3 regions of the Blastococcus sp. SYSU DS0616 genome follow, and region 2 is predicted to be linked to each of the others. Evidence: riboswitches for the same ligand, from Rfam matches in the RefSeq annotation. Region 2 holds a riboswitch; each other region holds the start of a gene.
The links. A riboswitch is a leader RNA that binds a small molecule or an ion and turns the genes downstream of it on or off. The one in region 2 is predicted to bind cyclic di-AMP.

Region 1: it holds a riboswitch for cyclic di-AMP, as region 2 does, so the genes downstream of both, ACI79K_RS11530 (NlpC/P60 family protein) here and ACI79K_RS17500 (aggregation-promoting factor C-terminal-like domain-containing protein) in region 2, are expected to answer to the same signal.
Region 3: it holds a riboswitch for cyclic di-AMP, as region 2 does, so the genes downstream of both, ACI79K_RS18175 (C40 family peptidase) here and ACI79K_RS17500 (aggregation-promoting factor C-terminal-like domain-containing protein) in region 2, are expected to answer to the same signal.

The regions. Positions count from the first base shown of each region.
Region 1 covers NZ_JBJHAJ010000013.1:20,596-27,484, forward strand. The annotation lists gene ACI79K_RS11515 (DEDD exonuclease domain-containing protein) at 1-557, opposite strand, end outside; gene ACI79K_RS11520 (D-alanyl-D-alanine carboxypeptidase family protein) at 754-2,499, shown strand; gene ACI79K_RS11525 (hypothetical protein) at 2,583-2,891, shown strand; cyclic di-AMP (ydaO/yuaA leader) riboswitch at 3,068-3,244, shown strand; gene ACI79K_RS11530 (NlpC/P60 family protein) at 3,262-4,341, shown strand; gene ACI79K_RS11535 (M48 family metallopeptidase) at 4,582-5,847, shown strand; gene ACI79K_RS11540 (glycosyltransferase family 4 protein) at 5,844-6,889, shown strand, end outside.
Region 2 covers NZ_JBJHAJ010000028.1:20,467-27,355, forward strand. The annotation lists gene ACI79K_RS17470 (Re/Si-specific NAD(P)(+) transhydrogenase subunit alpha) at 1-205, shown strand, start outside; gene pntB (Re/Si-specific NAD(P)(+) transhydrogenase subunit beta) at 202-1,617, shown strand; gene ACI79K_RS17480 (STAS domain-containing protein) at 1,664-2,065, shown strand; gene ACI79K_RS17485 (hypothetical protein) at 2,168-2,602, shown strand; gene ACI79K_RS17490 (sulfite exporter TauE/SafE family protein) at 2,605-3,336, shown strand; gene ACI79K_RS17495 (hypothetical protein) at 3,340-3,723, opposite strand; gene ACI79K_RS17500 (aggregation-promoting factor C-terminal-like domain-containing protein) at 3,966-4,829, opposite strand; cyclic di-AMP (ydaO/yuaA leader) riboswitch at 5,040-5,166, opposite strand; gene ACI79K_RS17505 (class I SAM-dependent methyltransferase) at 5,284-5,940, opposite strand; gene ACI79K_RS17510 (GNAT family N-acetyltransferase) at 5,987-6,889, opposite strand, start outside.
Region 3 covers NZ_JBJHAJ010000030.1:44,205-51,093, reverse strand. The annotation lists gene ACI79K_RS18175 (C40 family peptidase) at 144-1,304, opposite strand; cyclic di-AMP (ydaO/yuaA leader) riboswitch at 1,319-1,472, opposite strand; gene cobA (uroporphyrinogen-III C-methyltransferase) at 1,619-3,268, opposite strand; gene ACI79K_RS18165 (energy-coupling factor ABC transporter ATP-binding protein) at 3,265-4,110, opposite strand; gene cbiQ (cobalt ECF transporter T component CbiQ) at 4,107-4,844, opposite strand; gene ACI79K_RS18155 (energy-coupling factor ABC transporter substrate-binding protein) at 4,841-5,161, opposite strand; gene ACI79K_RS18150 (energy-coupling factor ABC transporter permease) at 5,158-5,859, opposite strand; gene ACI79K_RS18145 (cobyrinate a,c-diamide synthase) at 5,846-6,889, opposite strand, start outside.

The sequences.
Region 1 (6,889 bases), on a different contig from region 2:
TGCAGCACGTCCACCGTGGCCCGCGCGTCGTCCAGGGCCCGGTGCGTGGGCGAGGTGGTGGCGGAGAAGTACGGGGCCAGGGTGGCCAGCTTGCAGTTGGGCACCTCGTCCCGGCTGAGCAGCCGCCGGGCGAGGACGGCGGTGTCGACGGACGCCGCCGTGGGCCACACCAGGCCGTTCTCGGCGCACGCCGCCTTGAGGAACCCGAGGTCGAACGGGGCGTTGTGGGCGACCAGGACGGCGCCGCGGGCGAACTCGAGGAAGGTGGGGAGCACGGCGCCGATCCGCGGGGCCGTGGCGACCATCGTCGAGGTGATCCCGGTCAGCACGCTGATGTAGGGCGGGATCTCGTGGCCTGGGTCGACGAGGGTCTGGAACTCGCCGAGTACCTGCCCGCCGCGGACGCGCACGGCCCCGATCTCGGTGATGGCGCTGTCCTTCGGGGACCCGCCGGTGGTCTCCAGGTCCACGACGACGAACGTGACCTGCGCCAGCGGTGTCCCGACCTCCTCGATGGAGACCTGCTGGTAGCGCAGCGGTGCGGGGGAGGGTGCCACGGGGCGGACGCTAGGTCGGGGGGCTGACACTCCGGGGGACGCGCGCCGGGGCCGGCCGCGCACCGGCCCCCTGACCGGGGGGTCCGGGGCTGCCCGCATCGAGTGGGACCTGGTGTTCCGGCCCCGATCGGGACACCATGCCTGCCAGTGGCCGTCGCGTCCGGTGCGACCGGCCCGCAGGCAGAGGTGGTCGGTGATGCCCGCGCGCTCCAGGTGGCGCCCGCCCGCCCGGGCCCGGCGGTGCGTGGTGGCCGCGGTGCTGGTGGCGGGCGCGGCCGTGCTGCTGCCCGCCGGGCCGGTGGCCGCCGCGCCCAGCGACCAGCCGGGTGGCACCTCCGGCGTGCTGGACAGCCGCGACCTGGACCAGCTGCAACGGCGGGCCGCCGAGGTCCAGGAGGACCTCCGCGCGCGCCAGGGGCAGGTCGTCGCCGCACGCGAGGCGCTGGCCGAGGCGCAGCGGTCGGTGGACGAGGCGAGGGCGGTGCTCGAGGACGCCCGGGGCGTGCTGGCCGGGCACCAGCGCGAGGTCGCCGGGTACGCCGTCGCCGTCTACCGGGACGGTGGCGCCCTCACCCCCCTCACGCTCCTGCTCGCCGGTGGGGATCCGGGGGAGGTCCTCGCCGGCATGGGCTTCCTCGACGCCGTCGACGCGCACCTCGCCCACCTCATCGGCATCGCGGAGAGCCACCGGCGCGCCGCCCTGGACCAGCAGCAGCGCGCCCAGGCCGCGCTCGACGCAGCCCAGGGGCGGGCGGACGAGGTGGCCGCGCGGGTGGCCGCGCTGGAGGCGGCCGCCGACGCGGTCACCACGGAGCTGCACGACACGCTCGCCGTCGTCGACCGGCAGCTGGCGGCGCTCCAGGGGGAGCAGGCGTCGGTGAACGAGCAGACGGCGGCCAGCTGGCGGGCCTACGTCGACCAGCTCCGGACCGCCGGCATCGCGGACGTGCCCGCCGCTGCGCTGCGGGAACCCGGGCGCAGCCTCCCCGACCGCCTGGCTCCGGTGGGCGCCGCCGGGGGCGGCGCGCAGCGCGGGGTGGCCCAGCTGCCCGGGCGGCCGAGTTCGCTCCTGGTGCTGCCCGCCGAGACCCTCGCCGCCGTCAGCGGCGCGATGGAGGCCCTGGGGCAGCCGTACGCGCCGGGGACGGCGGGGCCGGAGTCCTGGGACTGCGGCGCACTGGTCCGGGTGGCCTACGGCCGGGCCGGTGTCCAGCTGCCCGCGACGCAGGAGGAGCTGTTCGCGAGCGCCGTGCCGGTGGACCGCGCCGACGTCCTCCCCGGCGACCTGGTCTTCCTGGGCTCCCCGGAGGCGGGGCTCGGGCACGTGGGCATCGCCCTGGACCCGCGGACCATGCTGACCGCTGACGCGCGGGCCGGCGCGGTCGTGGTGCGCACGCTGCCGGGCGACCAGGTGCTGGCGATCGGCCGCCCGGTCCTCGGCCAGCGGCCCCCCGTCGCCGTCCCGGGGCCGGCCGCGGGGGCGCTGCGGACCGAGTGCGGCAACACCGTCTACCCGCCCAGCTACGACGGAGCCCGCGCATGGGGCGGCTACCCGAACGGCCTCATCCCGCCCAGCGCCATGTGCCCGCTGGGCGTCGGCGGGCACGCGCTGCGCTGCGACGCGGCCGCCGCCTACCGCGCGATGTCGGCGGCCTACGCGACCGCCTTCGGCAGCCCGTTGTGCATCACCGACTCCTACCGGACCTACGCAAGCCAGGTGCGGCTGTACGGGGAGAAGCCGGCCCTGGCCGCGGTGCCCGGCACCAGCAACCACGGCTGGGGTCTGGCGGTGGACCTGTGCGGTGGCGTCGGGACGTTCGGCACCCCGCAGTACGCCTGGATGGCCGCCAACGCCGGCCGGTTCGGCTTCCTGCACCCCACGTGGGCCGATCCGGGCAACGGGCGCGAGGAGCCGTGGCACTGGGAGTTCGCGGGCAGCTGATCCGGCGCGGGCCGTCGGTGGCGCGGCGGAAATGTCGGTGGCCCTTCCTACCGTGCGCAGCAACTCACGGAGGAGAAGAAGCGATGCTCATCGATTGCGACACCTGCACCGCCCGCGGGACCGGCTGCGCCGACTGCGTCGTGACCGTGCTGCTGGGAGCCCCGCCCGGGTGGCAGGGGGGCGACCCGGTCGTCGTGCCGATGACCGGGCGGCCGCGTGGCGGGCCGGCCGCGGCCGCCGAGGACGTCGTCGTGCCACCGCCGGGCGTGGTGGTGGAGTTCGACGAGGTGGAACGCCGCGCCGTGCGCGCGCTGGCCGAGGGGGGCCTGGTTCCCCCGCTGCGGCATCCCGACGGGCACGGCGGGGAGCGGTCCGGACGGCGCACCGGCTGATCGCCGCCGCACCCCGCGGCGAGGGCCGGGTGACCACCCGATCGGGTGAATGCCCAGGTGGGCGGCCAGGCGCCCGTCGCACACGTCTCAGCTGTCCCCGTTTGTCACAGGCGCATCACGGTCGTAGGGTTCCCTCCGTTCGGCCGGGTGGTCGTCATCCATCGATGGATGGCCTCGACCGGACACCGCCTAATCACCGCGTGGCGCGCACCACTGCGCCCGAGGTGTACCGGGGACCCACCGCACTCTGGGGTGAGTTCTCCCGCCGCCGGCTCGCCGGTGGGTGGGGGATAGGGCCAGTCTTCCCAGCCCGAACCCGTCAGCTAACTCGGTCGGCGGTCGAAGTGGAAGAAACGGAGAGCCGCCGCACGTGGCGACCCCTCACGCACTACTGACGCACGCCCCCGAACAACTCCACACCGCCGGCCGGCGCAGCTCCGCCAGCGCCCGCCGCTTCGGACCGCTCCGTTCGGGGCTCCTGGTCAGCGCCGTCGCAGCCCTGACCGTCACCGTCCTCCCGGGTACCGCGTCGGCGGTCCCCGGCACCGCCGACGAGATCGCCGCCCAGGTGGCCGAGGCCAGCCACGAGCTGGAGGTCGTCTCCGAGCAGCTGAACGAGGCGCGCGTCGTCCTCGAGGGCCACCAGCGCGACGCGCAGGCCGCGAGCGAGGCGGTCGCGGAGGCGGAGGGCCGGCTCGGCTCCCTCGACGGCCACATGCGCCGGCTGGCCCGCAGCGTCTACACCGGCAGCGGCATGTCGCCGCTCGACGTCCTGCTGACCAGCACCTCGGCCGACCAGCTGGTCGACCAGCTGGGCACCCTCGACGCCATCGCCGGGCACACCAGCGAGGTGCTCACCGAGGTGTCGCGCGCGGCCGAGGACGCGGAGCAGGCCCGCGACGCCGCCGAGGAGGCCGCGGCGGACGCCCGGCGGACGGTGGAGCAGATCGCCGCCCAGCAGGAGGAGCTCGAGGCGAAGATCGCCGACTACCAGCGCCGGTACGAGGCGCTCACCGCGCCGCAGCAGGAGCAGGTGGCGCAGGCCCACGGTGGCACCGGCCTCCCGGCGCCCACCGGCGCCGTCATCGCGCCGAGCTCGGCCGCCCAGGTGGCGGTGAACACCGCGCTCGCCCAGATCGGCGACCCGTACGTGTGGGGTGCCGGCGGGCCGAACGCCTTCGACTGCTCGGGGCTGACGTCGTACGCCTACGCCGCGGCGGGTGTGATGCTGCCGCACTCCAGCCGGTCGCAGAGCCAGATGGGCAGGCCCGTCTCGCGCGGCGAGCTGCAACCTGGCGACCTGCTGTTCTTCTACAGCCCGGTGAGCCACGTGGGCATGTACATCGGCAACGGCCAGATGGTGCACGCCTCCACCTCCGGCCAGCCGGTGAAGGTGGCGAGCGTGGACTCGATGGGGAACTACAACAGCGCCCGTCGCATCGCCGGCTGACGGCTCCGGGAGCATCGCAGCGAGGAACGAGGGCCGGTGATCCCGACAGGGGTCGCCGGCCCTCGCCGTCGCTGGCCGGTCAGGTGACCGAGGGCCCGATCCCGAGGACCTCGGGCAGGCCCGCAGGACGGGAACACGGTGAGGGCGGGCCTCGCGACCGGGTCGAGCAGGATGCAGGCCGCCCAGCACGTCCCCGAACCGGGACGGGCCGCTGCGGTTGGCCCGCCTAGGATCGGCCGGGTGAGCGTTCGCCGGGCCGCCCTGGTGGCCGCGGCCCTGCTGGGGATCGCCGTCGTCGTCGTCATCGTCGTCCGCACCCCGTGGGACGTGCTGCCCGAACCGCCCGGAGGGCACACCGAGCCCGACCCGACCGCCGGCCTGGATCCCGCGGCGATCGAGCGCGCGGAGGCCTTCGCCGCCGCCCTGCGACCCGCGTCGCTGCTCTCCCTCGTCCTCGGGCTGGCGGTCTCGGCCGTGCTGGGGCTCACCCCGCTGGGGGCCCGCCTGATGCGGTCGCTGGGGGCGCGGTGGAGGGACCGCTGGGTCGTGCGGGTGGTGCTGGGGGTGCCGGTCCTGCTCCTCCTGGGCCGCGCCGTGACCCTGCCGATCTCCGCCTACGCGGAGTCCGTGCGCACGCGCTACGGCCTGTCCACCCGCGGCTGGGGGCTCTGGCTGCGCGACGTCGCCGTCTCGTGGGCCATCAGCGCGGCGCTGACAGTGGTCGTGGTGCTGGCCTTCCTGTGGCTGGTCCGTCGCGCGCCACGCACCTGGTGGGCCTGGGGCGGGGCGGCAGTGGCCGGCTTCGTCGTCGTCGGCTCGTTCCTCTACCCGGTGGTCATCGAGCCGGCGTTCAACTCCTTCGAGCCGCTGCCGGCGGGTGAGCTGCGCAGTGACCTGCTGGCGCTCGCCGAGGAGAACGGCACCCCGGTGCAGGACGTGCTGGTCTCCGACGCCTCCCGGCGGACCACGGCGTTGAACGCCTACGTCTCCGGGTTCGGCTCCACCCGGCGCATCGTGGTCTACGACACCGTCCTCGGCGAGCTGCCCGACGCGGAGATCGAGTCGATAGCGGCGCACGAGCTCGGGCACGTCGCCACCGACGACGTCCTCACCGGCACGCTCATGGGCGCGCTCGGCGCGGGCGCGGCGACCGCCCTGCTCGGCTGGTTGCTGACGTGGACGCCGCTGCTGCGCCGCGCCGGGGCGCCCTCGGCCGGCGACCCCCGCGTGGTCCCCCTGCTGCTGTTCCTCGTCGCCGTGGGCAGCCTGCTGGCCACACCCGTGCAGAACCTGGTGTCGCGCCAGGTCGAGGCCCGCGCGGACCTGCACGCCCTCGACCTCACCCGCGATCCGGAGGCCTTCATCGCCATGCAGCAGCGGCTCGCCACGGCCAACCTCGGCGATCCGGACCCGCCGGCGGCCTGGCACTGGTTCTTCGGCAGCCACCCCACGACCGCGCAGCGCATCGCGATGGCCGAGGACTGGGCGCGCCTGGAGGGGCCGTGAGCCGGACGCTCGTCGTCACCAACGACTTCCCGCCCCGGCAAGGGGGCATCCAGACCTTCGTGGCGGCGCTGCTGGAGCGACGGCCGCCGGACTCGCTGGTCGTGCTGGCGTCGGACGCACCGGGCTCGGCCGAGCACGACCGATCCCTGCCCTATCCGGTGGTGCGCCGGCCGACCGGGATGCTCCTCCCGACGCGGGCGACCGCCCGCGCGGCCGTGGAGCTGGTGGAGCGGTACGGCTGCGACACCGCGTTCTTCGGGGCGGCCGCGCCGCTGGGGCTGCTCGCGCCCGCGCTGCGCGCCGCCGGGGTCCGGCACCTGGTCGGGGCCACGCACGGCCACGAGACCGGCTGGGTCGCCCTCCCGGGCAGCCGGCAGGTGATGCAGCGGATCGCCACGGGGCTGGACGTCCTCACCTACATCAGCGAGTACACCCGCGAGCGCCTCGCCCCGCCGCTCGGGGGCCGCGCCCGGCTGGCCCAGCTCTCGCCCGGGGTCGACGTCGACCGGTTCGCCCCCGGGGTCGACGGGACGGCGGTGCGTGCCCGCCACGGGCTCGGTGACGCACCGGTGGTCGTCTGCGTCTCCCGGCTGGTCGCCCGCAAGGGGCAGGACGTGCTCGTGGCGGGGTGGCCGCGGGTGCTCGCCCGTCACCCGGGGGCCCGGTTGCTGCTGGTCGGTGGTGGGCCGGACGAGGGCAAGCTGCGTCGTGCGATCGCCGCCCGCGGCCTGCAGGGCTCCGTCGTGCTGACCGGCCCGGTGGACCACGACGAGCTGCCGGCGCACTACGCCGCCGGAGACGTGTTCGCCATGCCCTGCCGCACCCGGCGCGGGGGACTCGACGTCGAGGGCCTCGGCATGGTCTTCCTCGAGGCCGCGGCCTGCGCCCGCCCGGTCGTCGCGGGCACCTCGGGCGGTGCGCCGGAGGCGGTGCGCGACGGCGTCACCGGGCACGTGGTGGACCCGCGGTCACCGGAGGCGGTGGCGACGGCGCTGGTGGGGTTGCTCGACGACCCGGGGCGCGCCCGGGCGATGGGCCTGGC
Region 2 (6,889 bases):
CAACGCGATCTCGGGGATCATCGTGGTCGGCGCACTGCTGCAGCTGAGCAGCGGCGACGGCGTCGTCCTGGCGCTCGCCTTCATCGCCACCCTGGTGGCCAGCATCAACGTCTTCGGCGGCTTCGCCGTCACCCGCCGGATGCTGGGGATGTTCTCCCGCGGCACGGGCGCTCCGGCCCGCACCACCCTCCCGGCCGCGCGATGACCGCCACCAGCGCCGCGGCCGCGGCCTACATCGTCGCCGCCCTGCTGTTCATCCTGAGCCTGGCCGGGCTGTCGCGGCACGAGACCGCCAAGGCGGGCAACGCCTACGGCATCGCCGGCATGGCGATCGCCCTGGCGGCCACCATCGGCGTGGCCACGCAGGACATCTCGGCCGTCGGGCTCACCCTGCTCGTCGTCGCCGTGGCGATCGGTGCCGCGATCGGTCTGTGGCGGGCCCGCAAGGTCGAGATGACCGGCATGCCGGAGCTCATCGCGCTGCTGCACAGCTTCGTCGGCCTGGCCGCAGTCCTCGTCGGCTGGAACGGCTACCTGTCGGTCGAGGGCGTCGAGCCGCAGGACGGTGGCCCCCTGCTCACCGGGGCCGAGGCCGGCATCCACTCCGGCGAGGTCGTGGTCGGGGTCTTCATCGGCGCGGTGACCTTCACCGGCTCGATCGTCGCCTTCCTCAAGCTCTCCGCGCGCATGAAGAGCAACCCGCTGATGCTCCCGGGGCGCAACTGGCTGAACCTCGGCGCACTGGCGCTGTTCGCCGTCCTGACCGTCGTCTTCGTGGTCGAGCCGAACCTGCTCGTGCTGTCGGTCGTGACGGTCCTCGCCCTGGCGCTGGGCTGGCATCTGGTGGCCTCGATCGGCGGCGGTGACATGCCCGTCGTCGTCTCGATGCTCAACAGCTACTCCGGCTGGGCCGCTGCCGCATCGGGCTTCCTGCTGGGCAACGACCTGCTGATCATCACCGGCGCCCTGGTCGGCTCCTCCGGCGCCTACCTCTCCTACATCATGTGCAAGGCGATGAATCGCTCGTTCCTCTCGGTCATCGCGGGCGGGTTCGGCAACGAGGGCGCGGCGGCCGCCTCCGACGTGGACTACGGCGAGCACACCGAGATCTCGGCCGAGGAGACCGCAGAGCTCCTGCGGAACGCGAAGTCGGTGGTCATCACCCCGGGCTACGGCATGGCGGTCGCCCAGGCGCAGAGCGCCGTCGCCGAGCTGACCCGCAAGCTGCGTGCGCAGGACGTCGACGTGCGCTTCGGCATCCACCCGGTGGCCGGGCGCCTGCCCGGGCACATGAACGTGCTCCTGGCCGAGGCCAAGGTGCCCTACGACGTCGTCCTGGAGATGGACGAGATCAACGACGACCTCGCCGACACCTCGGTGGTGCTGGTCATCGGCGCCAACGACACCGTCAACCCGGCCGCCACCGACGACCCCACCAGCCCGATCGCCGGCATGCCCGTGCTGCGGGTGTGGGAGGCCGAGCACGTGGTCGTGTTCAAGCGGTCCATGAACACGGGCTACGCCGGCGTGCAGAACCCGCTGTTCTTCCGGGACAACAGCCGGATGCTCTTCGGCGACGCCCGGGAGCAGGTGGAGGCGATCCTCAAGGCGCTGTGAGCCGTTCGGCCTGGCCCGCCGCCCCCGAAGCGCCTACGCTGTGCACATGCACGCGCACGTTCCGCTGAGCGAGGGCGCGTCGCCGCGGGGGTGCGACCACGTGCGCCCGGCGGCGCAGCTCAGCGCACCGTCCGCGCCGCCGGCCTTCCGCGCCTACGTCGACCGGTACGGGATTGCGCTGGTCGGGGACCTCGACGTCGCCTGCGCGGAGCGGCTGGCGGGGATCCTGGGGGCCGTCCCGATCGAGGGCGACGCCTGCACCCTGGATCTTTCCGGGCTCCGGTTCGCCGACGTGGCCGGCTGCCGGGCGATCGCCCGCTGGGCCCGGTCCCTGGCCGACGCCGGAGTCCGGGTGGAGCTGCGCGACGCGCCTCCGCTCGTCCAGCGGGCCTGGCAGCTGCTGGCGCTCGACCGGTGGGCGCGCGTCGCGTTCACCGACGCCGCCTGATCGACCGCGCGCAAGGGTCCCCACCGCCCGGCGCGGCCGGTCGCCGGCGCTACGCCCGGTCGCCGGGTTGCGCCCGCGGCACCGGTCGCCGACGGTTGCCAGGTGGATCCCTTCCGCGGTCTCGGCATGCCCCGCATCCCCGGGTTCGGCGAGCTGCTCGCGCTGCTCCAGGCCCAGACCGAGGCGCTCTCCCAGCTCCCCCGGACGCTGGCCGACCTCAACGGCACGGTCCGCGAGCTGACCGCCGCCACCACGTCCGCCCGGGAGACGATCGCCTCCGCGCAGCGGATCACCGAACGCCTGGAGAGCCTGCTCGAGGAGTTGGAGGAGCCGGTGCGGGCGCTGCGCCCCGGCATCGAGCGGGTCGGTCGCGTGCTCGACGACCCCGCCGTCGACACCGTGCCCGAGACGCTGCGCCGGATCCACGACGACCTCATGCCCCTGGTCCACGGGCTGCGCCAGGCGCAGAGCCGGGTGGGTTCGGTCACCGGCCTGCTCCGTCGTCGTCCGCCGGAGGACGAGGACGACGGCTACTGAGCGTGGAGCTGGCCACCGACCCGCTCGCACTCCTGGCGTGCGGCCTGGCGGTGCTGGTGGCGTCCGTCGTCCAGACGGCGACCGGCATGGGCTTCGGCCTCCTCGCCGGACCGCTGGTGCTGCTGGTGCAGCCCGCTCTCGTGCCCGGCCCGCTGCTGGTGGGCACGCTGACCGCGCTGCTGCCGGTGGTGTGGCGCGAACGGTCCGCATTGGAGCTCGACAACCTCCGCGGTGCGATGCTCGCCTCGGCCCCCGGCGTTGTCGCTGGCCTGGGGCTGGTGCAGGTCATCGACGGCCGGTTGTTGGGGATAACGGTTGCTGTCGTCGTGCTGCTCGCCTGTGGCGCGTCGCTCGCCGGGGTGCGGTTGCCGGGCGGGCGGCGCGCGCTCACCGTCGCCGGCTTCGCCTCCGGGACGCTCTCGACTGTCGCGGCGACGCCCGGACCGCCCCTGGTGGTCACCTACCGCGCGCCCACCCCGGCCGCCCAGCGGGCGAACCTGTCGGTGTTCTTCGTCGGGACGACGCTGCTGTCCCTCGGCGTGCTGGTCGCCGGCGGCGAGCTCGACGGGGGCGGGCTGCTCACCGGTGCGGGGCTGGTGCCGTTCGTGCTGACCGGCTTCCTCCTCGCCGGACCCCTGCGCCGGCGGCTGGCCCTGCCGGCCATGCGCCGCGCCGCCCTGGTGCTGTGCCTGCTCTCCGGCGCGGTGCTGCTCGTCAGGTCGCTGGCGGGCTGACCGTCACTGCTCGACGGGCGGCTCCCGGCGCACGATGTCGCCGACGGCCTCCTCCAGCCGCGCCCAGGTCGTGCTCCACTCGACCAGGGGGTCGAGGATCCGCTCGAAGACGGCGAGCTGCTGGTCGAACGCGTCGAGCTGAGCGCGCATGGCGGCGATCGAGGTGCGCTGCGCGGTCACCATCTCCTTGACGGCGCGCAGCTGGGCCGCCGACATCGCCCCGGGCGGGCTGGGCAGGGCCGGCAGCGGGAGGCGGGACGTCGCATTCCCGGCGAGGTTGCGGGCGCGGTCGGAGAAGAACCGCAGCTGGTTCACGAACTCGTCGATCGACCGCCCGACGATCCCGCTCTGCGGGGTGGTCCGGTCGGCGTCGTCGGCCTCGGTCATCGCTCCCCCTCCGTGCACGCTGCACCGACCTTAGGCCTGGAGCCGAGGCTCGGCTGCGCTGAGCCGACCCCGGGCATTGGAAGCTTTACCTGCGTCCTCGGGGCCGACGACGCAGGTAAAGCCTCCAATGCCTCAGCGGGGACGCCCCCGTCCGAAGACCACCCCGAGCGTGGTGACGTGCTGGAACGGCCTCGCCGCAGGGTCCCGCCCCGCGCGGGCGAGGGGCGGGGGCAGAGGCCCGCTCAGTACCAGCCGGTGGCCTGGGAGTGCGACCACGCGCCGCACGGGGAGCCGTAGCGGTTGTTGATGTAGATCAGGCCGGCGTCGATCTGCCGGTAGCCGTCGGAGGTCTTGGCGATGCCGGTCCCGGCCCAGGTGGAGTCGAGGAACTGCGCGATGCCGTAGGCGGTGCTCCGCGGGTTCTGGGCGTTCGGGTTCCACCCGCTCTCCTTGCCCCACAGGCTCTCCAGGCAGCTGAACTCGCTGCCCGAGCCGCCGAGCTTGCCCATCGCGTACTCCTGGAAGGAGCCGGCCGGGGCCGCGGCGGCCGGCGCGGGAGCGCTCCGGGCAGGAGCCGGAGCCGGGGCCGGGGCCGGGGCTGGTGCGGCCGGCGCCGGGGTGCGGGCGGCCTGCTCCCGGGCCGCCTGCACGCGGGCGGCCTCCTCGGCAGCGGCCTTGCGGGCGGCCTCCTCGGCAGCGGCCTTGCGCGCGGCCTCCTCCTCGGCGGCGCGGCGGGCGGCCTCCTCGGCGGCACGGCGGTCCAGCTCGGCCTGCTCGGCCGCGGCCCGCGCCTCCGCTGCGGCGGCCTGCTCGGCCGCGCGCTCGCTGCGGCTCGCGGCCAGCTGGCCGAGGGTGTCGGCCGCGGCCACCGTCACGTCGGGCGCGGGGGTCTCGTCGGTGATGCCGAGCTGCTCGGCGACGCTGACGGAGGCCAGCTCCGGCTCGGCCTGGGCGACCGGCTCGTCGGCGACGACGCCGTTGGCCAGCAGGCCGCCTGCCGCGGCGACCGCCAGGAGCAGCAGCGCGGAACGGCGGACCGTCTTCGTCGAACGGCGCCCGGTCGTGGGGCGGAGAGCACGGGTGATCGAGGTGGCGCGAAGGTTCATGGGGAGGAACTGCTCCAGGGGCAGGGGGCGGCAGGGCCGGCGACGGCGGCGGGAACTGCTGCGGGGATGGTCGAGGGGCAGCGGTGTCGGGCGTACGCCCGGGCGCTCAGCGCGGGGAAGGCGCGCGCGAGGCTCCGTACCGGCTGCGGTTCCGTGCAAGGTGGGCCCGCAGGCTCGCCATGCGGCGGCTCTCCGTTTCTTCCGTCGTGCCGCCTACCGGGTTAGCTGACGGATTCGGGCGGGAAGCGGCCCTACCCGCGCCAGGACGTGCCCCGGCGCGCGATTCACCCCAGTACTTCGGTGGGTCCCCGGCTCGCCCTCGGCGGGCGACTCGGCGGCGCCCGGCGGACCTCCCCCGGATGGGGAGAGAACGACCGGCCGGGCGGGACCCACGGTAACCAGCGTTATCCGTTCGTGACAATCCCCTGGCGGGAAAAGGAACGGGAGGTGACCGTCAGGGGAGCCGCCAGACCGTGGTCCGGCGCACCGGCACCGGCCCGGTGGGCGACGGCTCGGTGTCGGGCACGTCGTAGACCGCCAGCGCTTCCAGCCGGTCCTCGGGGAGGTACACCCGCCCGGGATCACCGATCAGCACCTCGGCACCGCCGGCCCGGGCCGCCTCGAGGAAGGGCAGCACCCGGTCGGTCATCTCCCGGTCGTAGCAGACGTCGCCGGCGAGGACGACCGCGACGTCGGGCGGCTCGCCCCCGAGCACGTCGCCGGCGGGCGTGATGCCCGGGGTGCCGTTCCGCTCGGCGTTGACGGCGATCGCGGTCAGCGCGAACGGGTCGACGTCGCTGGCGAGCACCGCGGTCGCGCCGGCCAGGACCGCCGCGACCGCGACCAGGCCGCTGCCCGCCCCCAGGTCCAGCACGGTGCGCCCGGCCACCAGGCCGGGGTGGTCGAGCACGTGGCGGGCCAGCGCCTGGCCGCCCGGCCAGGCCGCGGCCCAGAACGGCGGGTCCGTGGAGGTGCGCCCGTGCTCGGCCTCCATCGCCTCCCACAGGGCGACGACGTCGGCGGCGACCAGCAGCTCCACCTCGGGCACCAGGTCCGGCCGGACCGGCCGGGTGTGGGCGCGGACGAACTCCGCAGGGATGGAACGATCCACCCCGGCAGTCAACCGCACGCGGCCGGCGGCGGTGGGACCGCCCGGCTCAGAGGCGGGTCGACCAGGACGACAGCGCGCCGGCGGGGCGGAAACCCAGCGCCTCGTTGACCGCGACCATGGGCGTGTTGCCCTCGGAGTTGTAGGTGCTGACCCGCCGGACGCCGGGGAACCCCGCTGCCAGCTCCCGCAGCACGGCCACCTTCATCCGGGCGCCGAGCCGGTGCCCCCGGTGCTCACGGAGCACCAGCGTGCCGCCCTGGTGGGCGAGCGCCGGCTGGGCGAGCGGGATCTGCAGGTCGGTGAAGCCGACCAGCCGGCCGCCGATCACCGCGCCCGCGCTGAGCACCGTCCGGCCCCGGGCGACGTGGGTCCGCTCGTACTCGCGGATCCGGTCCCCGTCCCACTCCTCCTCCCCCACCGGCAGATCGCCGTGGGGTGCGTCGGTGGTCATGCGCCGCTCCAGCAGCGCCCGGTCGGCCAGCAGCGCGTCCGGGGTGCGGTCCCGCCAGGTGACGATCTCGTACCCGGCGCCGGCCGCGGCCTCGAGCGCCCCCAGCCGGTCCTCGTCGACCGGCAGCACCAGTTCCCGGCGGGTCTCCACCAGGTCGCAGGACCAGCCGTGCCGCTCGGCGAAGGCGCGGCCCGGCGCCCCGGGGCCGGGCTCGTCCACCTCGCTCACCAGCGAGTTGCGGCCGTGCGCGGCGGCGAGTACCCGGGCCTCGGCCAGCAGCGCTCTCCCGAGGCCACGGCGCCGGGAGGCCGGGTGCACCGCGAGGTCCACCACCGCCAGCGTCGGGTTGTCCTTGCGCGGGAGGATCAGCCGGAGCGCGCCGGCGACCGCGCCGTCCACCAGGGCGGCCCGGTGGGTGCCGTCCCGGGAGCCACCGGGCGCGACGAGCTCCCGCCCCAGCGCGACGTCCTCCTGCGCCGGCCGGGGCGGGTCCTGCGG
Region 3 (6,889 bases), on a different contig from region 2:
CCCCCCCCCCCCCCCCCCCCCCCCCCCCCCCCCCCCCCCCCCCGCCCCCCCCCCCCCCCCCCCCCCCCCCCCCCCCCCCCCCCCCCGCCCCCCCCCCCCCCCCCCCCCCCCCCCCCCCCCCCGGGTGTCTCAGCCGGCGGTCGTCAGCCGGCGATCCGCCGGGCGCTGTTGTAGCCGCCCATCGAGTCGATCGACGCGACCTTCACCGGGACACCGGACGTGGCGGCGTGCACCATCTGGCCGTTGCCGATGTAGATGCCGACGTGGCTGACCGGGCTGTAGAAGAACACCAGGTCACCCGGCTGCAGGGCGGACCGGGAGACCGGCGTCCCCATGGTCGACTGCATGCGGCTGGAGTGCGGCAGGCTGATGCCCGCGGCCGCGTAGGCGTACTGCACCAGGCCCGAGCAGTCGAAGGCGTTCGGGCCGGCGGCCGCCCACACGTAGGGGTCGCCGATCTGGGCCATGGCGGTGTTCACCGCGGTCTGCGCCGCGCCGCTGCCGCCGGACACCGGCGCGGGCGGCGCGGGGGCGGGGGCCGGGGCGGGAGCCGCGGGGGCCGGGGCGGGAGCCGCGGCTGCGGGAGCCGGGGCGGCGGGAGCCGGGGCGGCGGCCGGCGCCTCCTCGGCGGCCTGGGCTGCCTGGGCCGCGGCGGCCTCCTCGGCGGCGTGCCGCTCGGCGGCGGCGCGGGAGGCGCGCTGTTCCTCGGCGCTCAGCCGGTCGAAGTGCGCCTGGTAGACGGCGATCTCCTCGTCGAGGCGCGCCCGCTCGGCGTTCACGCGGTCGACCTGCGCCTGGGCGTCCGCCGCGGCCCGCTCGGCGTCCGCACGGGCGCGCTCGGCGTCCTCGCCGGCGGTCCGGGCCTCCCCGAGCACGCCGTTGTTGTGGGCGGCGATCGTGTCGAGCAGGCCGACCCGGTCGATCAGCTCCGTGGGCGAGCCGCTGGTCAGCATCGCCGTCACGGTGTCCAGCCGGTCACCGGTGTACGCGCTGCGGGCCACCGTGCGGACGCGGTCCTGCGCCTGGGCCAAGGCGGCCTGCGCGGCGGTGAGCTCCTCGGCGGCCGCGTCGGCGGACGCCTGCGCCGCCTTGAGGTGCTCGCGGGTCTCGTTGAAGCGCTCGGTGAGCACCTCCAGGTCGTGCGCGCGGGCGGCGACGAGGTCCGCCGCCTCCTGGGAGGTGGCCGGCTCGGGGTCGGCGACGGCGGGGAGCGGCGCCAGGACGACGCCGCCGGCGGCCACGAGGGCCAGCAGGGCCCGCCGTCCGGTGATGCGGCGGTGGGCAGGGCTGAGCGAACTCGCCATGTTCGGCGGGTCTTCCTTTCTTCCACGGCCGCCTACCGGGTTAGCTGACGGGTTCGGGCGGGAAGTCGCCCGGCGGCGGACGGCCCGTGCGGGCCGCTCGTCGCTTCACCCCAGGTGGTGCGTTGGGTCCCCGGTCCGGGTGCCGGACGGATCCGGCGGGTGGTTCGGCGGCGTCCGGGCGGCTGTCACGGGTCGAGTGACGAGAGGGTCCGTCCGGACGGGCCCACGCTAGGTGCCGATCCGGCCGATCACCATGCCTGGGGACGACTTCGTCCAGCACCGTGGCCGACAGTCCGGCGGGCGTTCACGCCCAGTCACCGACGCGCCGTGACACGCCCGCGGTCGGCTGACGTGAGGTGGACCACCTCACCGACGACCCAGACCGCCGGGGGGCGGACTGCGTGCTCGGTGAGGGTGGCCGGGAGGTCGGCCAGGGTGGTGCGCAGCGACCGCTGGGTGGGGGTGGAGCCGTCGGTGACGACCGCGACGGGGGTGTCGGGTGCGCGGCCGTGCTCGACGAGGGCGGCGGCGATGGCGGGGGCGGTGTCGACGCCCATGAGGACGACGAGGGTGCCGCGCAGTGCGCCGAGGGCGGCCCAGTCGACCAGTGACTGGGGGTGGCCGGGGGGCAGGTGGCCGGAGACGACGACGAATTCGTGGGTGAGGCCGCGGTGGGTGACCGGGATGCCGGCGAGGGCGGGGACGGCGACGGCGCTGGTGATGCCGGGCACGACCTCGACGGGGATGCCGGCGTCGGTGCAGGCCTGGACCTCTTCGAAGCCGCGGCCGAAGACGAAGGGGTCGCCGCCCTTGAGACGGACGACGCGGCGGCCGGCGCGGGCGTGGGTGATCAGCAGGTCGTTGATGGTCTCCTGGGCCATCGAGCGGCCGCGCGGCAGTTTGGAGGCGTCGACGACCTCGACCTCGGGGGGGAGCGAGGCGAGCAGTGGCTGGGGGCCGAGGTGGTCGGCGACGACGACGTCGGCGGTGGCCAGCGCCTGCCGGCCGCGCACGGTGATCAGCCCCGGATCACCCGGGCCGCCACCGACGAGGACGACCCGCCCCGGCCCGGTGTCGGAACGGCGGACCGGCAGGGTGCCGTCGGCGACCCCGGCGAGGACCGCGTCGCGGAGCCCGGCCGCCGCCCGGGGGTCGGCCGCGTCGTGGACCGCCAGCACGAGGTCGCCGGCGCGGCCGGTGACGGGCAGCTCGGCGCCGGCCCGCGCACCGTCGGTGCGGGCGCAGAAGATCCGGTGCCGGTCGGCGTCCCCGGCCACCGCGGCGTCGACGTCGGGATCGCCGGTCGCGGCCAGCGCGAACCACGCCCCGGCGAGATCCCCGGCGGCGTAGCGCCGCGGCCACCACTCCAGGTGCCCGGCGGTGGCGGCCGACTCCAGCGCCGGCGTCAGGCCCGGGCTGACCACCGTCACCTCCGCGCCGGCGGCGAGCAGGCCGGTCACCCCGCGGTGCGCGGCCGTACCCCCGCCCACGACGACCACGCGCCGGCCGGCCAGCCGCAGCCCGACCGGGTGCACGCCGTCGCCGGTGGGCTGGGTGGTCACGGGTCCTCCTGCTGCATCGGTGGGGGTGGTCCGGTGCGGGTCGGCGGTCGGGTCCGGCGGCCGCGCGACGGCGACGGTCACCCGGCCGCGCACCGTCTTCCCGACCTCGAGCACCCCGCCCCCGAGGAGCGCCGCCGCCTCGGCGACCGACGGGGTGCCCACCCGGTCGGCGACCGCGCCGGACGGTGCGGGCACGCGCACCCCGGCCAGCGCCTCGGCCGGGTGACCGGCGAGCGGCCAGCCGCGCCGGGCGGCGGCGTCCACCAGCCCCGGCTCGCGCACGCGCGTGTCCAGAGTGGCCAGCCGGACCGGCCCGCACGGCCGGGGGAGGACGGCGTCGACGGCGGCGAGCACCTCGGCGGCGCTCACCCCGGAGGACAGCCCGATGCCGACGGTCCTCACGTGGGCACGCCGGGACGGTCGGGCAGGGCGCCGAGCAGCCCGGCGGCGTCCCGGGGGAGGGGGCCCTCGGGGAGCAGACCGAGCTCGCGCAGCCGGGCACCCACCTCCAGCGCCCAGGGGCGGGACAGCCGCGCGCGGGCCAGCAGCTCGCCGTCGCCGAGGACGTCGTCAGGGGCGCCCTGCACCACCGCGCGGTCGACGACGACGGCCACCTCGTCGGCCCAGCGCAGCGCCAGGTCGACGTCGTGGGTGCTCATCACCACGGTGGAGTCGTGCTCCTGCAACCGGGACAGCGCGGCCAGCGCCTCGGTGACCGCAGAGGGGTCGAGCCCGGCGGTGGGTTCGTCGAGCAGCAGCACGCACGGCCGCATCGCCACCGCACCGGCGATCGCCACCCGCTTCCGCTCTCCGTAGGAGAGCTGGTGGGTGGGCCGGGCGGCGAGGTGGTCGACGGCGAGCAGGTCCAGGGCCTCGGCCACCCGCGCGCGCACCGCGTCCTCGTCCAGCCCCAGGTTGAGCGGGCCGAACGAGACGTCCTGCGCCACGGAAGCGGAGAACAGCTGGTCGTCGGGGTCCTGCAGCACCAGCTGGACGGTCTGCCGGTGCTGCCGCAGGCCGCGGCGGGTGTGCTCCAGCGGCACCCCGTCCACGGTCACCGCGCCGGAGACGGGCGCCAGCGCGCCGGACAGGCAGCGCAGCAGCGTGGTCTTGCCCGAGCCGTTGGCCCCGAGCACGGCCAGCCGCCGGCCGGCGGGGACGGTGAGGTCGGCGCCGTCGAGGACCGGGCGGCCGCGCTCGTAACCGACGACCAGCCCGGTGGCGCCGAGGGTCCGGTGGCTCATGCCACCACCACGCTGATCGCGACGATCCCCGCCAGGCCGGTGAGCGCGGTGGCCAGGAAGAGCCGGGACGACGGCAGCACCTCGGGCAGCACGCGCAGGTCGGTCTCCATGCCCCGGCCGGCCAGGCCCTCCTGCAGCCGGCGGGCGCGGTCCCAGGAGCGGGTGAGCACCCCGGCCGCGAGCAGCCCGGCGGAGCGGTAGGAGCGGCGCGGTGAGGACCAGCCCATCCGCGCCGTCTGCGCCTCGCGGATCGTGTGCAGGCTGTCGAGCAGCACGAACAGCAGCCGGTACATCACGCCCGCCACCTCGACGACCGCGGCCGGTACCCGGAGCCGGCGCAGCGCGGGCAGCAGGTCCGACATCGGCGTGGTGGTGGCCAGCAGGAGGACCGCGGCGCTGCCGGCGACCGCGTGCCCGACCAGCGAGCCGGCCTGCGCGGCGGCGTCCGGGGCCCAGCCGATGCCGCCGTCGCCGACGGACACCACCGCGGTGAGCGCACCGATCGCGATGAACGCCAGCGGCCAGCGGATCGCCCGGCCGAAGGTGCGGGCGGGCACCCGGGCCGGGCCGAGGGCCAGCCCGACGGCGGTGAGCCCGACGAGCACGCTGCCCGGCCAGGCGGGCAGCACCAGCGCGCAGCCGACGAGGCCGGCGCAGAGCAGCAGCTTGTCCCCGGGCGAACGCCCGCGCCATGCGCTGCGCCACGCCGCGTCGTCGACCGCGAGGCCGCTCACCGCGGGTCGGTCTCCGCCGGCGTGCTCGTGGCGGGCGCGGGAGCTGCCGTCCGCCGGCCGCGCAGCCGGCCCAGCACGTAGCCGAGCACGCCACCGCCGAGGGCCGCCTGCAGGGCGAACAGGCCGGACTCCACCTCACCGGACGGGCTGAACAGCGAGTCGAACCACGGGGTGTAGCCGTCGGCCTCGAGCTCCTCGGTCACCGCGGCGTCGGTGCCGCCGAACTCCGACCTGCCCCCGTCGAGGAGCAGCGGAACGGCGAACAGCGCGACCACCGCCACGACGAGGAGGGCGTTGACGAGCGCGCGGCGGTTCACGCGGCACCTCCGGCGGGCACGGCCGCGGGAACGGGGGCGGGCTTCAGGATGCCGAGCCGCTCGAGCTCGGGGCGGGCGTTGACCGTGAGCACCCGGAAGAGCAGCACGCCGAGCAGGCCCTCGCCGATGGCCAGCGGGATCTGGGTGACGGCGAAGACGCCGAGGAACTTGGCCAGCGCCCCGGCGAGGCCGCTGGCCGGGTCGGGGAAGGCCAGCGCGAGCTGGACCGACGTGGTGACGTAGGTGGCCAGGTCGGCCACCGCGACCCCGGCGAAGACGGCGGGTAGCAGCCCGGCCCCCGCGGCGCGGGTCAGCCGGTAGACGGCGTACCCGGCCCACGGCCCGACGACGGCGAAGGCGAAGGCGTTGGCCCCGAGCGTGGTCAGCCCGCCGTGCGCCAGCAGCAGCGCCTGGAACAGCAGCACGACCGTGCCGAGCAGCGCCATCACCGGGGGCCGGAAGAGGATCGCGCCCGGCCCCGTGCCGGTCGGGTGGCTCGAGCTGCCGGTGACGCTCGGCAGCTTGATCGCGCTCAGCACGAAGGTGAACGCCCCGGCCGCGCCCAGGAGCAGCGTCGACTCCGGGTTCTCCCGCACCTCCTTGACCACGGCCCGGGCGCCGTGCACGACGAAGGGCGCGGCGGCGATCGTCCAGCCGATCGCGTGGCCGGCGGGCAGGAAGCCTTCAGCGATGTGCACGGGCGTGCTCCGTTCGGACGGCGGGGGCGCAGGCGGTGACGAAGCGCTGGGCCAGCTCGGGGCTGCCGGCCCAGTTGAGGTGGAGGTAGGAGGCGTGGACCCCGCCGGAGACGAACCCCTCGGGACCGGTGGCGGCCCACTGCCAGGCGGGGGTGGGGCCGGCCGGGGGATCGGCGTGGGTGCGGTGGAACTCGTGGCCGCGCACCCGGGTGCCGGCCGCGGCGAGCACGGAGTCGGTGGTCGCCACCGCGGCGCGGTAGCCGAGGGTGAGCCGGGGGGCCATCGCCGTCCCGACGTCCAGGACCCCGCACATGGGGACGCCGTCCAGCTCGCGGGCCAGGTACAGCAGGCCGGCGCACTCGGCGGCGATCGGTGCCCCGCGGGCGGCGAGCGCGGCGACGTCGGCGCGCAGGGACTCGTTGGCCGACAACTCGGCGGCGTAGACCTCGGGGAAGCCACCGCCGACGACCAGCCCCGCGGTGCCGGCGGGCAGTGCCTCGTCGCGCAGCGGGTCGACGGTCACCACCTCGGCACCGGCGGCCGCGAGCAGCTCGGCGTTCTCCGCGTAGCCGAAGGTGAAAGCCGGGCCGCCGGCGACCGCGATGCGCGGCCGGCTGCCGGTGGGCGCCACCTCCGCGGCCGGGTCCCAGGGCTGCTCGGCGAGGTCGGGCGCCGAGCGGGCCAGCCGCAGCACGGCGTCCAGGTCGACCCCGGCGGCGACGACCTCCCCGAGCCGGCGCACCGTGGCCACCGCCTCGGCCGAGCGCTCCGCGGCCGGCACCAGGCCCAGGTGGCGGGAGGGCGTGTGCAGGGTCTCCAGCCGCCGGATCGCCCCGAGGACCGGAACGCCGGCGGCGCCGAGCGCCTCGCGCAGGATCGCCTCGTGCCGGTCGCTGCCGACCCGGTTGAGCACGACGCCGCCGAGCCGCACCGACGGGTCGAACGTGGCGAACCCGTGCACGAGGGCGGCGACGCTGCGGGCCTGCGAGGAGGCGTCGACCACGAGGACCACCGGCGCGCGCAGCAGCCC